One region of the Trujillonella humicola genome, then DNA from elsewhere that is predicted to be linked to it. Evidence: riboswitches for the same ligand, from Rfam matches in the RefSeq annotation. Region 1 holds a riboswitch; the other holds the start of a gene.
What was found. A riboswitch is a leader RNA that binds a small molecule or an ion and turns the genes downstream of it on or off. The one in region 1 is predicted to bind cyclic di-AMP.
Positions count from the first base shown of each region.

Region 2: it holds a riboswitch for cyclic di-AMP, as region 1 does, so the genes downstream of both, ACK586_RS12475 (NlpC/P60 family protein) here and ACK586_RS12155 (aggregation-promoting factor C-terminal-like domain-containing protein) in region 1, are expected to answer to the same signal.

Region 1 covers NZ_JBJNRJ010000019.1:68,268-75,523, reverse strand. The annotation lists gene ACK586_RS12165 (acyl-CoA thioesterase) at 1-678, shown strand, start outside; gene ACK586_RS12160 (coiled-coil domain-containing protein) at 917-1,717, shown strand; cyclic di-AMP (ydaO/yuaA leader) riboswitch at 1,948-2,108, shown strand; gene ACK586_RS12155 (aggregation-promoting factor C-terminal-like domain-containing protein) at 2,320-3,150, shown strand; gene ACK586_RS12150 (class I SAM-dependent methyltransferase) at 3,258-3,890, shown strand; gene ACK586_RS12145 (TetR/AcrR family transcriptional regulator) at 3,951-4,619, shown strand; gene ACK586_RS12140 (flavin-containing monooxygenase) at 4,728-6,218, shown strand; gene ACK586_RS12135 (SDR family NAD(P)-dependent oxidoreductase) at 6,218-7,069, shown strand; gene ACK586_RS12130 (hypothetical protein) at 7,173-7,256, shown strand, end outside.
Region 2 covers NZ_JBJNRJ010000020.1:55,513-62,768, reverse strand. The annotation lists gene ACK586_RS12505 (diacylglycerol/lipid kinase family protein) at 1-13, opposite strand, end outside; gene ACK586_RS12500 (hypothetical protein) at 37-441, opposite strand; gene ACK586_RS12495 (MFS transporter) at 578-2,122, opposite strand; gene ACK586_RS12490 (TetR family transcriptional regulator) at 2,259-2,885, opposite strand; gene ACK586_RS12485 (ComEA family DNA-binding protein) at 3,173-3,871, shown strand; gene ACK586_RS12480 (hypothetical protein) at 4,042-4,407, shown strand; gene ACK586_RS12475 (NlpC/P60 family protein) at 4,466-5,014, opposite strand; cyclic di-AMP (ydaO/yuaA leader) riboswitch at 5,032-5,175, opposite strand; gene ACK586_RS12470 (hypothetical protein) at 5,560-5,730, shown strand; gene ACK586_RS12465 (DUF4352 domain-containing protein) at 5,959-6,573, shown strand; gene ACK586_RS12460 (PHA/PHB synthase family protein) at 6,626-7,256, opposite strand, start outside.

The DNA of each region.
Region 1 (7,256 bases):
GCCACCGGCAAGCGCGTCACCTCGGTGCACTCGACCTTCGCCCGCACCGGTCGGGCCGACCGGCCGGTGACCCTCGACGTCGAGCGGTTCCACGAGGGCCGGTCCCTGGCCAGCCTCTCGGTCACGGTCAGCCAGGGCGAGCGGCGGCTGGCCCGGTCGCTGCTGCTGCTGGGCGCCGACGAGCCCGACGTCATCCGGCACGGCGCCGAGCCGCCGGCCCTCGGCCGCCCGGACGACGCCCCGGCCCAGCAGAGCTGGCTGGAGGGCCACGAGCAGCGCACCGTCGGCGGCGTCGACGTCGTGGACCCCGCGCTCGTCGGGCCGCCCGAGCTCCAGTACTGGTCGCGCTGGGCCACCGACCGCACCGAGCGGGACATCTCCCAGGCGCTGCTCACCTGGGCCAGCACCAACTCCTTCATCGGCGCCGCCATGCGCCCGCACGAGGGGGTCGGCCTGAGCCTGGCCCACCGCTCCCTGTCGACCGGCGTGCTGAGCCACGCGCTGTACTTCCACGACGACGTCGCCGCGGGGGAGTGGCTGCTGTACGCGCTGCGGAGCACCCACACCGGCGGTGGGCGCGCGTTCGGCGTCGGCGAGGTCTTCACCGAGGACGGCCGGCTCGTGGCCACCTGCACCCAGGAGTCGATGATCCGGCCGATGACCGGTGGAGCGCTCTGACCGACGCCGGCCGCACCGAGGCAGCGGGGCCGGGTCCGGCAGGGCCCGGCCCCGCGCCGTCCCGAGCGTGACCCGCCCGTGACCTGACGACAGCGCCGCGTAGCCGGTCCCGCACGGCCGGTGGAACGACGCCGGTGTCATCCAACCGTCATCCGCCGCGCGCGCGAGCGGCGTGCCCAGGTCTGGGAACGTGCAGTCACCGCCCGGAGCGGTGCGGCCGAGGACCGAGGGGGAGCCGATGTTCCAGCGGAGCCAGGCGCAGGCGGGGGACGTCGTTCCCGGCGAGGGTGAGCTCCGGGCGCCGGGCGGCCTCGACGGTCTGCTGAGCACGGCACCCACGTTCTCCGGGGCGCTGCGCGGCTACGACCGCCTCCAGGTGGACAACTACGTCGCCTGGGCGGAGGCGGAGATCGCGCTGGCCCGCCGCGAGGCCGACCACCTGCTCAGCCGCTACGCGGCCTGCTCCGCCGAACTGCAGAGCGCCCGCTGCCGGCTGTCCCAGCTCCACCGCGAACGGGAGACCGCCGAGGGGCGCGGGCTGGCCGAGGAGGTCCTCGCCCGCGCGGCCGAGGAGGCCGAGGCCCTGACCGCCGGGGCGCTGGAGGAGGCGCAGCGGATGGCCGCCGAGGCCCGCCAGGAGGCGCAGGCGCGGCTGGAGAAGGTCGAGGCCATGCGCACCGCCGCGGTCGCCGAGCGCGACACCGCCCGGGTGGAGGCCCGGGGCCTGCGCCAGCAGGCCGCCCTGGTCCTCGCCGCCGCGCGGGAGGAGGCCGCGGCGCTGCTCGCGCAGGCCCGGGAGCAGCGCGAGGAGGACGACGCGCGCGCCCGCCGGGACCGCGAGTCGGCGGAGGCCGCCGCGGCCACCCGCCTGGCCGGGGCGCAGGCGGAGGTCGACGACCTGCGCCGCCAGCGGGACGAGGCGCGCCAGTCCCTGCGCCGGCTGACCGGGCAGCTCGAGGACGTGCTGTCCTCCGTGGGTGGAGGCTCCTCGGCGGACCTCCTCGTCCTCGGGGACGGCCGCCACCCCGTCGCCTCCTGACCGGGTCGTCCCGGGCCGGCCGACGGGCCGGCCGGCCTCCTGTGCGGGCCGGGACCGGGCCGGGGGCCGGTGACGCAGCGTCGTCCTCGCGCACCTGCCGAGGGCTGCCGGGACGGGTGGGGCGATGCTCGTCACGGACCGGAATCGGCGTCCGGCATTGTCACGGGCCGGTAACGGCGCCTACCGTGTCCTCCGTCCGGTCGGTCCTCTCGTCCCCACCCGGGGAGTTCGGCCGGACGCCGCCGAGTCGCGACCGCAGCCGCGGGAGCGAGCCGGGGACCCACCGCAGTCCTGGGGTGAATCCCGCGCGCCGACCGTCGTCGGTGCCCGGGTAGGGCTTCTTCCCGCCCGAACCCGTCAGCTAACTCGGTAGGCGGCCACGGAAGGAACGGAGAGTTCCCGCATGCCCCGCCTCCGGGCTCCCGCGGCCCGCAGGTGCCGCCGGTTCCGCCGCCCGATCGCGTAACCGCCCGCACCCGCCCCGCCCCGGACACGGCGCCCACAGCGCCCCGGGAACCTCCGACGACACACAGCACCGCCCGGCGCCCCCTCGCGAGGGGGCCGGTGTCGCGCGTGCGCCCTCTCCCTGGAGTCCTCCCCGCATGTCCTCGCAGCACACCACCCGATTCCGCCGCTTCCGCTCCCCGCTGCGCTCCCGCCGTCCCGGCCTGCTGCTGGCCGCCGCGGCCGCCGGCGGTGTCCTGGTCAGCGTCGTCGTCACCGGCGAGGCCCCGGCCACCGCCGAGGCGGAGCAGGCCGTGCCCGTCAGCGAGACGGTGAGCGTGGCCCAGGCGCTGGGCATCGACCCCGCCGCGGCCGCCGCGCCGGACCTGTCCGGCCTCGGCGACCTCGCCGCCTCCCGCTCGGAGCGGGGCACCTCGGCGATCACCGCCGCGGAGGCCCAGCAGGCCGCCGACCAGGCCGAGCTCGACCGGTTGGCCGCCGAGGCCGCCGCCGCCGAGGCCGCCGCCCGCGCCGCCGCCGAGGCCCAGGCCGCCGCCGAGGCGCAGGCCGCCGCCGAGGCGCAGGCCGCCGCCGAGGCCGCGCAGGCCGCCGCGCGGCCGCCGGCCAGCGCCCCCGCGCCTGCGCCGTCCTCGTCCTCCTCCTCGCCGTCCTCGTCGCCGTCCGCCTCGCAGGGTGCGCCGCGGGGCTCGTTCAAGGACTACGCGCTGGCCCAGGTGGGCAGCGCCTCGGAGTTCTCCTGCCTCGAGCGGCTCTGGGGGCGCGAGAGCGGCTGGAACCCGAACGCGCAGAACCCGACCAGCACCGCCTACGGCATCGCCCAGTTCCTCGACTCCACGTGGGCCGGCACCGGCATCGCCAAGACAAGCGACGGCTACCGCCAGATCGACGCGGGGCTGATCTACATCGGCAACCGGTACGGCAGCCCCTGCGGCGCCTGGGCGCACTCGCAGTCCACCGGCTGGTACTAGGACCTCGTGCAGGGTTCCGCCGCGAGCCTGCGAGTGGTGGGGGGCACGGGGGCCCTTCCTCTTGCTCCCCGCGAGGGGGGCCGGAGCGGCGGGACACGATGGCCGGTGTGATCCCCTCGAGCTTCGTCCGCGCGCACACGGCGGTCCGCCGCCCGTCGTCGGTGCCGGAGGTGCGGCTGCACGTGGCCGAGGACGTCGTCGCCCTGTGGGAGGCGATGGAGGTGCGCGCCGGGGGAGCGGGGGACGCCCCGCCGTTCTGGGCGGCGGCGTGGCCCGGCGGCCAGGCGCTGGCCCGGTTCGTCCTCGACGACCCGGCGGTCGTGGCCGGCCGCCGGGTGCTCGACCTCGGCGCCGGCAGCGGGCTGGTGGCGATCGCGGCCGCCCTGGCCGGGGCGGCACGGGTGCTGGCCAGTGACGTCGACCCGTTCAGCCGCACGGCGATCGGGGTCAACGCCGGGCTCAACGGCGTCCCCGGGATCGGCGTGCTGGGTGACGTCCTCGCCCATCCGGTGCCGCCGGTGGACGTCGTCCTGGCCGGGGACGTCTGCTACGACCGGGTGATGACCGAGCGGGTGCTGCCCTTCCTCGGGCGCGCCCGGGCGGCCGGCTGCGAGGTGTACGTCGGCGACCCCGGGCGGCCCTACCTCCCGGTCGAGCGGCTGGTCGAGGCGGCGGTGCACGAGATCGCCGAGACCGAGGGGCCGGGGGTGCGCCGGACGAGGGTGTGGCGCCTGCCCTGATCGAGGCGCTTCTGCTCGACAGGGCGTCGACTCCCTCGACACCGGCTAGCGTGCGGACCTATGTCCTCCCCCCGCCCCGTCGACGCCACGGGTGCCGACGGCGGCCCCGGCCGCGGCCGCCGGGTCCGCCGGCCCTCGGGTGACGACCGGGAGCGGGCGTTGCTCGCCACCGCGGAGCGGTTGCTGGAAGAGCGTCCGCTGGCCGACATCTCGGTGGACGACCTCGCCCGCGGCGCGGGCATCTCCCGGTCGACGTTCTACTTCTACTTCGCCTCCAAGGAGGCGGTCGTCCTCGCGCTGCTCGACCGCGTCGTCGGCGAGGCGCAGGCGGCCCGCTCGGCCGCGCTGGCCGGTGCCGCGGGCGCGCGCGCCGCGTGGCGGGCGGCGCTGGTCACCGTGCGCGACACCTTCCGCGACCACCGCGCGCTGACCGCCGCCGCGACCGAGCTCCTGGCCGCGAGCCCCGAGGTGCAGTCGCTGTGGTCGTCGGTGATGGAGGGCTTCGTGGCCGAGACCGCCGCCGCCATCGAGGCCGAGCGGGCGAGGGGTGCTGCGCCGCCCGGTCCGCCGGCCCGCGACCTCGCCGTGGCGCTGAACTGGATGAACGAGCGGGTCATCCAGACGTCGATCGCGGGGCAGCAGCCGGCCCTGGCCGAGGACACCCTGCTCGAGGTCCTCCTGACCGTCTGGCTGCGCACGATCTACGGCGCCGACGACGTCCCCGCGTGACCGCCGCAACCGATCGGCCGACACGTCGTTGATCCTCTCGACACCGCGTCGACAACGCCGTCGGCGCGGTGCACGATGGCGCGGACGGACGAGGAGAGCGGGAGCCCCATGACTGCGCAGACGCCAGAGCACGTCGACGTCCTGATCGTCGGGGCCGGTCTGTCCGGCATCGGCGCCGCCTGCCACCTGGAGGACGAGCGGCCCGGCACCACCTACGCGGTGCTCGAGGCCCGTGAGGCGCTGGGCGGCACGTGGGACCTGTTCCGCTACCCCGGGATCCGGTCGGACTCCGACATGTACACGCTCGGCTACTCCTTCCGGCCGTGGACCGATCCGCAGGCGATCGCCGACGGCCCCTCGATCCGCCGCTACATCGAGGAGACCGCGCGCGAGTACGGCGTGGCCGACAAGATCCGCTACCGCTGCGAGGTGCTGGACGCGCAGTGGTCCTCGGAGGACGCGCGGTGGACCGTCACCGCGCGGCGCACCGACACCGGCGAGCGGCTGACCCTCACCTGCTCGTGGCTGTCGGTGTGCTCCGGCTACTACCGCTACGACGAGGGGTTCAGCCCCCGCTTCGAGGGCGCCGAGACCTTCCGCGGGCAGATCGTCCACCCGCAGCACTGGCCCGAGGACCTCGACGTCGGCGGCAAGCGGGTCGTCGTCATCGGCAGCGGCGCCACGGCGGTCACCCTCGTGCCGAGCCTGGCCCCGCGGGCCGCGCACGTGACGATGCTGCAGCGCACGCCCACCTACGTCGTCTCCCTCCCCGGACGCGACCCGCTGGCCGCGGCGCTGCGCCGCTTCCTGCCCGAGCGGCTCGTCTACCCGGTGGTCCGCTGGAAGAGCCTGCTCGTGTCCATGGCCTCCTACCAGTTCGCCCGGCGGCGGCCCGCGGCGATGAAGGCGTTCCTCAAGAAGGAGCAGCGCCGGCAGCTGCCCGAGGGCTTCGACGTGGACACGCACTTCACCCCGCCCTACGACCCGTGGGACCAGCGGCTGTGCGTCGTCCCTGACGGCGACCTGTTCCGGGCGGTCCGCCGGGGGCAGGCGTCCATCGTCACCGACCGGATCGCCCGCTTCGACGAGACCGGGATCGTCCTGGAGTCGGGGCAGCACCTGGACGCCGACGTGATCGTGACCGCCACCGGCCTCAACCTGCTGCCGATCGGCGGCATGACCCTCGCCGTCGACGGCGCGCCCGTCGAGCTGTCCGAGACCGTCTCGTACAAGGGGATGATGGTGTCCGGCGTCCCCAACTTCACGATGACCATCGGCTACACCAACGCCGCGTGGACGCTGAAGGCCGACCTGGTCGCCCGCCACGTCACCCGGCTGCTGGCGCACATGGAGCGGCACGGCTACGACGTCGCCACCCCGCTGGCCCCCGCCGACCCGGTCCGCGAGCCGTTCCTCGGGCTCACCTCCGGCTACGTGCAGCGCAGCCTCACCGCCCTGCCCAAGCAGGGAGGGCGGGCACCGTGGAAGCTGCACCAGAACTACCTGCGGGACCGGCTGCTCTTCCGCCGGTCCCCCGTCGACGACGAGGGCATCCGCTTCTCCCGCGCGCAGCCGGCCCACCTGCAGGCGGCGGCCTGATGGACGCCTACCGCTTCGCCGGGGGGACGGCGGTCGTGACCGGCGCGGCCAGCGGCATCGGCGCCGCCCTCGCGCCGCTGCTGGCCGCCCGCGGCAGCGACCTGGTGCTCGTCGACCGGGACGCCGAGCGGCTGGCCGGCGTGGCGGCGGCCGTGCGCTCGGCGCACCCCGGCGTCTCGGTGGCCACCGCCGTCGTCGACCTGGCCGACCCCGTCGCCACGCAGCGCGTCGCCGACGAGCTGGTCGCCGCCCACCCGGACGTCACGCTGCTGGTCAACAACGCCGGCGTGGCCCTCGGCGGCCGCTTCGACCAGGTGACCCTCGACGAGTTCGACTGGGTCATGGAGGTCAACTTCCGCGCCGTCGTCCGCCTGACCAAGGCGTTCCTGCCCACGCTGAAGGCCCACCCGGGCTCGCACGTGGTCAACCTGAGCAGCCTGTTCGGGCTCATGGCCCCGGCCGGGCAGGTCGCGTACGCGTCGAGCAAGTTCGCCGTCCGCGGGTTCACCGAGGCGCTGCGGCACGAGCTCGCCGAGGACGGCAGCGGCACCTGCGTGGGCGTCACGAGCGTCCACCCCGGCGGCATCCGGACCCGCATCGCCGAGACCGCTCGCGTGGCCGGCGGCGTCGACCCCGAGGAGGCCGCGCGGGGCAAGGCCGACTTCGCCCGGCTGCTCACCTTCCCCGCCGACGAGGCCGCCGAGCTGATCGTCGACGCGGTCGAGCGGCGGCGGCCGCGACTGCTCATCGGCGCCAGCGCGAAGATCCCCGACGTGCTCGTGCGGATCGCACCCGGCGGCTACGGGAGGCTGCTGGCCGCCGTCACCAGGCTGGCGGGGAAGCGCCGCTGAGACCGAGCTCCACCGGCACGACCCCGGACCTGGCGCGACGGCGCCGCGGCCGGGGGAGACTGGCCGGTGGAGACCCGCGCCGGCCGGGTCGGAGGGGAGCGCGGTGACCGAGCACGAGTCGTCGGGGGGCAACCGGGTGCCGCGGTCGGTCGAGGAGTTCGTGACCCAGCTCCGGATCTTCACCGAG
Region 2 (7,256 bases), on a different contig from region 1:
GCAGCCCGGTCACCAGCGGACCGTAGCCCGGACGCCTCAGGTCGAGGTGTCTCCGAACTCGGCGTACATCCGATCAGGGACCGGCACCGTCCAGTAGCGCCGCTCCCGGGCGTGCTCGAGCAGCTCCTGCAGCCGCTGCCCGCCGATCCGGATCACCCGGAACGCCGCGGGGTCGCCCTGGGCGACGTTCTCGACCAGGTACAGCCACGAGAGCTCGGGGTCGTCCCGGGCGGCCACGAACTGGCTGCACTCCAGCAGCAGCTCGGCGCCGCACGAGGTGCCCCCGCACGCCTTGACCGCGATCACCCGGTCGCCGCTCACCACCCCATCGGCGCCCTCCACCACGGCGGCCCGCCGGCCCTCCGCGCGTTCCAGCTCGACCACGTGCTCGATGGCCGCGTCCTCGATCTTCCTCGGCCCGCGGATCTCGGTCGTCGTCATCGACGACCCCCCCCTCCGGTCGACGTCCCCGGTGAGACCAGCGTGCACCCGCGCGCCGCGATCCGGAAGCGCCGGATGCCGAACGGCGCCGGTGGTCGCGAGACCACCGGCGCCGCTAGGCCGGGGAGGGGACCGGTCAGGCCGCGATCGCGCCCTCGGCCGGCAGGTCCTCCTTCTTGGCGTTGATCAGCGCGAACGCCACGACGAGGGCGACGGCCAGGATGCCGGCGGCCGCCAGGAACGCCGTGTGGTAACCGCTGACCATCGCCTCGGCCTCGGCCGTGGCGGCGAAGGCCGGATCGGTGGCCAGCCGGGCCCCCTTGTCCGCGAACCACCCGGTCACCGACGAGGAGAAGATCGTCGTCAGGATCGCCAGGCCCAGCGACCCGCCGACCTGCTGGGCGGTGTTGAGCACGGCCGAGGCGATGCCGGAGTCGCGCGGCTCGACGCCGACCAGCGCGGTGCTGGCCGTCGGGACGAACACCGCCGCCAGGCCCAGGCTCAGCAGCAGCATCGCCGGCAGCACCTGGGTGGCGTAGGAGCTGTCGGCGCCCGCCTCGATCCGCGTCAGCGAGAACATGCCGACGACGGCCATGACCAGACCGACGAGCATCAGCGGCCGCGGCCCGACCCTGGGCAGCAGCTGCGACACGACGCCCGCGCCCAGGATGATGCCGCCGCTGAAGGGCAGGAACGCCCAGCCGGCCTCGAGCGGGGTGTAGCCCAGCGTCTCCTGGAAGTACAGCGTCAGGAACAGGAACATCGCGAACAGTCCGGCGCCGACCAGCAGGAACAGCAGGTAGGAGCCACCGCGGACCCGGTCCAGGATCACCCGCGTGGGCAGCAGCGGGTGGCTGGTGCGGGTCTCCCAGACGGCGAAGGCGGTCAGCAGGACGGCGGCGACGACGAGCAGCGTGATCGTCAGCGGGTCGCCCCAGCCGACGCCCTCCTCGGCGGCCTTGGTGAACCCGTACACGAGGCTGACCAGACCGACCGCCGACAGCAGCACGCCGGGGATGTCGAAGTGCCGGTCGCCCTCGGCGCGGCTCTCCTTGACCAGCGGGACGGCGGCCACGGCCGCGGCCAGCGCGATCGGCACGTTCACGCCCAGCGTCCAGCGCCAGGAGGCGTACTCGGTGAGGACGCCGCCCAGGATGAGGCCGATGGCCGCGCCACCGCCGGAGATCGCGCCGAAGACGCCGAACGCCTTCGCCCGCTCCTTCGGGTCGGTGAACGTGATGGTCAGCAGCGACAGCGCCGCCGGCGCCATCAGCGCGGCGAAGGCGCCCTGGCCGGCCCGCGCGACGTAGAGCAGCGCCTCGTTGGGCGCGATCCCGCCCAGCCCGGAGGCGACGGCGAAGCCGATCAGGGCGATGATGAACGCCCGCTTGCGGCCCATAAAGTCGGCGATCCGGCCGCCGAGGAGCAGCAGCCCGCCAAAGGCCAGCGTGTAGGCGGTGACCACCCACTGCAGGTTCGCCTGGGAGATGCCGAGGTCCGCGGCGGCGTCGGGCAGCGCGATGTTCACGATCGACGCGTCGAGGATGATCATGAGCTGGGCGACCGCGATGACCGCGAGCGCGAGCCAGCGCTTGGGGTCCGGGCCCTGGGCGGGAGGAGCCGGGGGCCGTTCGTCGGGCTCGACGCCCACGGGCGGGACGATGAGGCCTTCTTGGGACATGGGTGGAGCCGTCCTTCCTGCGCAGGGCGCAGTGCTACCGGGAGTGGTGCGGTGGGCGGGACGGCCGGGGATGCGTCGTCCCGTGCGGTGGTGCGCCCGGCGGGTCAGTGCCGGGCCGTGAAGCCGTGCGGTGGTGCTAGCTCCGGGCGAGTCCTGCGCCGGCCCAGCGCAGGCAGTCCTCCAGGAGCTCGAGGAAGCGGTCGTAGGGCTGATCGGGCTGCCACGCGTCGGCCGCCGTGGTGAACGCGGCCATCGCGGTGTTCAGGACCAGTGCGGTCCGCACGTCGTCGGCCTCCGGACGGCGCCGGGCGAGCCACTCGCGCAGCTCGGGCTCGAAGCCGTCACAGGTACCGCGCGCCGACCGGCACAACCCCGGCGACTGCTCGAGCAGCCGCTTCTGCAGGGGCAGCCGCTCGGCCAGGAGTCGCGCCAGGCCCAGCGCGATGTCGGTCAGCGCGTCCCAGAGTGGCGTGTCGGTACGACAGTTCTCCAGCAGATTCCGCCACTGGCGTACCTCGTCGGGGTCGAGGTCGAAGACGACGGCTTCCTTGCTGGGGAAGTAGCTGAAGAACGTCGTCCGGGACACCCCGGCCTCGGCGGCGATGTCCTCGACGCTCACCGCGTCGTAGCCGCGCTCGTCGATCAGTCGCAGCGCGGTCGCGCGGATGGTGCGCCAGGCCGCGAGCTTCTTGCGCTCCCGCAGGCCCATGACGGCGGAGATGGGGCAGTGCTGCGCGTCCGCCGCACCCGTCGATCTCCGCATGGGCGGCAAGGTAGACCTGAACCTGAACTGGGTACAAGTTCTTACTGCGTCCGGCTTTCTGCGTTTCACGTCACGTTCACGAAGCGCCGGCACCGCAGTCGGCACCGCGGCCGGCATCGCAGCCGCGAGCCTGCCCTCGGCGGGCCGCCGGCGTGCGCATACTGGCGCCGCCGGGTCCGCGACGTCCGCCACGGCCGGCGTCCGCCCCGGCCGGCGCGGAACCGGCGAGCGCGCACCCGGTCGTCGCGCTCCGCGCATCCCGTCCGACCGACCAGGGAGTGGCTTCCGTGACCCAGTCAGGCGGTCCCGCGCCGTCGACGTCCGAGCGCTTCCTGCGCGGGGGCTGGTACTACGTGGTCGCGGTGGGCACGGTGGGTCTGTTCGCCGCGGCGCCGTTCTGGCACGCCTGGCACCGGCTGCGCCGCCCGCCGGTCCTCCGCTCCGCCGTCCTCTACACCGCCCTGGGGGCCGCGCTCGTCGCCCTGACGTCGCTGATCCCGCGGGACGCGAGCGGGGAGCCGGTCGGCAGCGGCGCCGCGGCGGTGAACGGCGTCCTCGCCGTCTCGGCCGTGGCCGTCGTCGTCGCGGCCTGCCTGCAGCTGCGCCCGCTGCGCCGGGAGGTGTACGGCCGCCCCGGCGAGCTGCCCTCGCACTCCGACCGCGTGCTGGCGGGGGCGCTGGCGGCGCGCGCCCGGCGGGAGGAGGCGCGCGAGCTCGCCGGCCGCGATCCGGCGCTGGCCCGGGACCTGGGCATCGGCCGGCCCGATCTCGGCCGCGGGTACGACGACGGCGGGCTGGTCGACGTCAACACCGCTCCGGCCGCGGTCATCGAGCAGGTGTGCACGATCGACCGCTCGCACGCCGCGGCGATCGTCGCCGCCCGAGAGCGGCGCGGGTCGTTCTACAACGTCGGGGAGCTCCTGGTGGACGTCGACCTGCCGCCGCACGTCGCCGCGCACCTGCAGGAACGCGGCATCGCGCTCTGAGGCGGCATCGCACCGGTGTCGCGTCGCTCAGCGTGAGCTCCGGCCCGCACGGCCACCCGGCCGGGGGAGGGCGGTCACCCGTCGTCGTGGTGCCCGGGGTCCCCGGTGCGTGGTCCGGTCGATGGAGGGGAGGAGAGGGCCGCAACGCCGCGCCGCCCGGGGGAGGAACCGTGACCAGCGTCGACCCGCAACCCAGCCCCGCTCCGACGGTCGGGACGACCTGCACGCGCAGGACCGCCGGCCACACGCCGCACCGCGCCACGATCCTGCTGTGCCACACCGGGGCGCTGTCGGAGTGGCGGTCGGTGTTCGTGCTCGGCGTCCACGACGGGGTGGTCACCCTCGCCGACGGCGACGAGGTCGTCGGCTTCGCCAACCACGCTCCCGGGGAGCTGGCCCGCGCGGTGGCCGAGGCCGGCCCTGAGGCCCACCTGAACACCCGCTTCGGCTACCTGTTCCTCGCCTCGTGGCCGCGGGATCCGGAGGCCGTGTTCTCCCTGGCTCCCACGGACCGGCCGCATTCCCCCTGCGGCTGAGCGGCTGAGCGCCTCGGAGCCCCGGTCGCAGCGCGGCGACCGGGGTGCCGAGGGATCCTCACCAGGCGGGGCGGGCCGATCCGACGTAACCGGGCACCGAGCCGGCCCACACCACGGAGACGGGCTTCCCGTACGTGGAGGAGTGGACCATCATCCCGTTGCCGACGTACATGCCGACGTGGCCGACGGGGCTGTAGAAGAACAGCAGGTCACCGGGCTGCATGTCCCACAGGCTGATCGGCAGGCCGATCTGGGACTGCATCCGCGACGAGTGCGGCAGGTTGATGCCCGCGGCCGCGTACGAGTACTTGACCAGGCCCGAGCAGTCGAAGCTCGACGGCCCGCCACCACCCCACCGGTAGGGCTTGCCGACCTGGGCCAGCGCCGTGTCGACGGCGACCTGGGCCGCCGGGGTCGGGGCGAAGGACGGGACGGCCGTCGGAACGGCCGCCGGCACCGCGGCAGGCACTGCGGCGGGGACGGAGGCGGGCACCGAGGCGGCGGCCGCAGTGGGGGTGAGGGCGAAGCCCGCACCGGCGACCAGGGCGATCGCGGCCCCCTTGACGGAACGGGGCAGACGGCGCGAGGACGTGCGAGTAGTCGTCATGGACGACGGGTTCTCCTTGGGTCTCCGTGTTCCGCCTACCGGGTTAGCTGACGGGTTCGGACGCAGGAATCGCCCGGCCTGTCCCGGGACGTCGTCGTCCCGGCACAGCGCTTCACCCCACTGGTTCGGTGGGTCCCCGGTCCGGGCGGCGCTTCGTCGCGGCGCCCGGTTCGGCGGGTCCGCCGAGTGTCGCCAGCTGATCAGCGACGGGTAGGGGCCTCGACGGACGGCATGACGCTAGGGCGGCCCTCGACCCCCGGCAGCGCGGCCCGCAGCCGGACACGCCACGGCCGTCCCACCCCGAGCTCGGGCGTGTCGGAACCGCCCGTGCGGGCGTTGAGCAGCGCGGACGCCGTCCCGCCGCCGCTCCGGGTCGCGACCCATGTCGCATCGTCCGGTGTAATCGAATCGCCGCGGCATGGCACCACGCAGCGTCGCCGGGCGTTGGCGGGGCGTCGACGGAAATGCCCGGGGTTGACCCACCGGTCGAGCGGGCAACGACGGGGCAACGACGACGTGAACCGACCCGACTGGAGGAGGAAGACATGGCCGGGATGATCCGGAAGCTGATCGCCTCAGGCGTTGCCGCCAAGCTGGTGCAGGAGGCCCGCAAGCCGCACAACCAGGAGAAGATCAAGCAGATGGTGGCCAAGTTCGGCGACCAGAACAAGAAGCGCGGCGGAGGGGCCGGAGGGGGACGCGGCGCCGTCCGCTGACCCCAGCCCGAACGCACGACGACCCCTGCCCGGCAGCCGCCGGGCGGGGGTCGCTGGCTGTCTGCTCCCCGGGGAGGTCCATGAGGCCGTTGAGCCCGCTGGGGCTAGTTGGTTCCGGTACCCCGTGGATGGGGTCCCGTTCCGGCTCGGTGCGCCGATGAGAGCTCAGACGCGCAAGGACGCCTTGTCGTCTCTGCAGGACTCATCGACGCAGCGAGGAAGACCGCCATGACTCAGCAGTTGCAGGCTCCCCAGCCGCCCTATGCGGCGCCGGCGCCGGCCAAGAAGCCCTTCTACAAGAAGGCCTGGTTCCTCGTGGTGGCGGCGATCGCCGTCATCGCGGTCATCGCCAGCCAGAGCGCCGGAGGCTCGGGGGACTCCGGTGGCACGTCGGCGAACGGTGGCGCGGCCGGTGGCGCGGGCGACTCGGCGCCTGCCGTGAACGCGGACGCGACGATCGGTCAGCCGGCGCGCGACGGGAAGTTCGAGTTCGTCGTCCAGGGCATCGACTGCAGCCGCACCGAGATCGGCAGCCAGTACATGAGCACGACCGCGCAGGGCACGTTCTGCGTCGTCGACCTGACCGTGTCCAACATCGGGAACGAGCCGCAGAGCTTCTTCGGGGAGAACACGTCTCTCTTCAACGCCCAGGGCCAGGAGTTCAGCGCCGACACCGAGGCGGCCATCTACCTGGACGACTCGTCGTCGCTGTACGAGGAGATCAACCCGGGCAACATGGTCGTCAGCAAGGTCGTGTTCGACGTCCCGGCCGGCACCGTGCCCACGTCGATCGAGCTCCACGACTCGTCCTTCTCGGGTGGTGTCACCGTCAGCCTGCAGTAGCGGCGTGTCCGACCCCCGCCCGGCACGCCGCCGGGCGGGGGTCGTCCGCGTGTCAGGCCGGCGCGAGGTCCAGCACGTACAGGCCGGGGGCCGCGCAGAGCACCGGGTGCCGCTCGCTGCCGAGTGCGGCCGGCGCCGGCACCCGCGGCCCCGAGCGCACCGCCGTCCACTCCGCCCAGGTCTCCCACCAGCTGCCGGCGCGCTCCTCCGCGCCGGCCCGCCACTCCTCGGGGTCGGCCACCGCCTCGCCGCCCACCCAGTGCCTGGCCTTCGGGTTGCCCGGCGGGTTGATCAGGCTCTGGATGTGCCCGCCGTTGCTCAGCACGAAGGTGCTCGGGCCCGACAGCAGCCGCGTCGTCCGGTAGCAGCCGCGCCACGGCGTCAGGTGATCGGTCACCGCGCCGGTCACGAACGTCGGCACGGTGATCTCCCCGAGGTCCACGCGTGTGCCGAGCACGGTGAGTCCGCCGGGCTGCACCAGCGCGTTCTCCCGGAAGATCTCGAGGAACTGCCCGTGCACCTTGGCCGGGAGGTTCGTCGGGTCGGAGTTCCAGGCCAGGACGTCGAACGCCGGCACCGGCTCACCCTGCAGCCACTGCGACCGCAGGCCGCCGAAGACCAGGTCCTCGGGCTTCATGAGGCTGAACACCGAGCCCAGCGACGTCCCGCCGAGCACGCCGCGC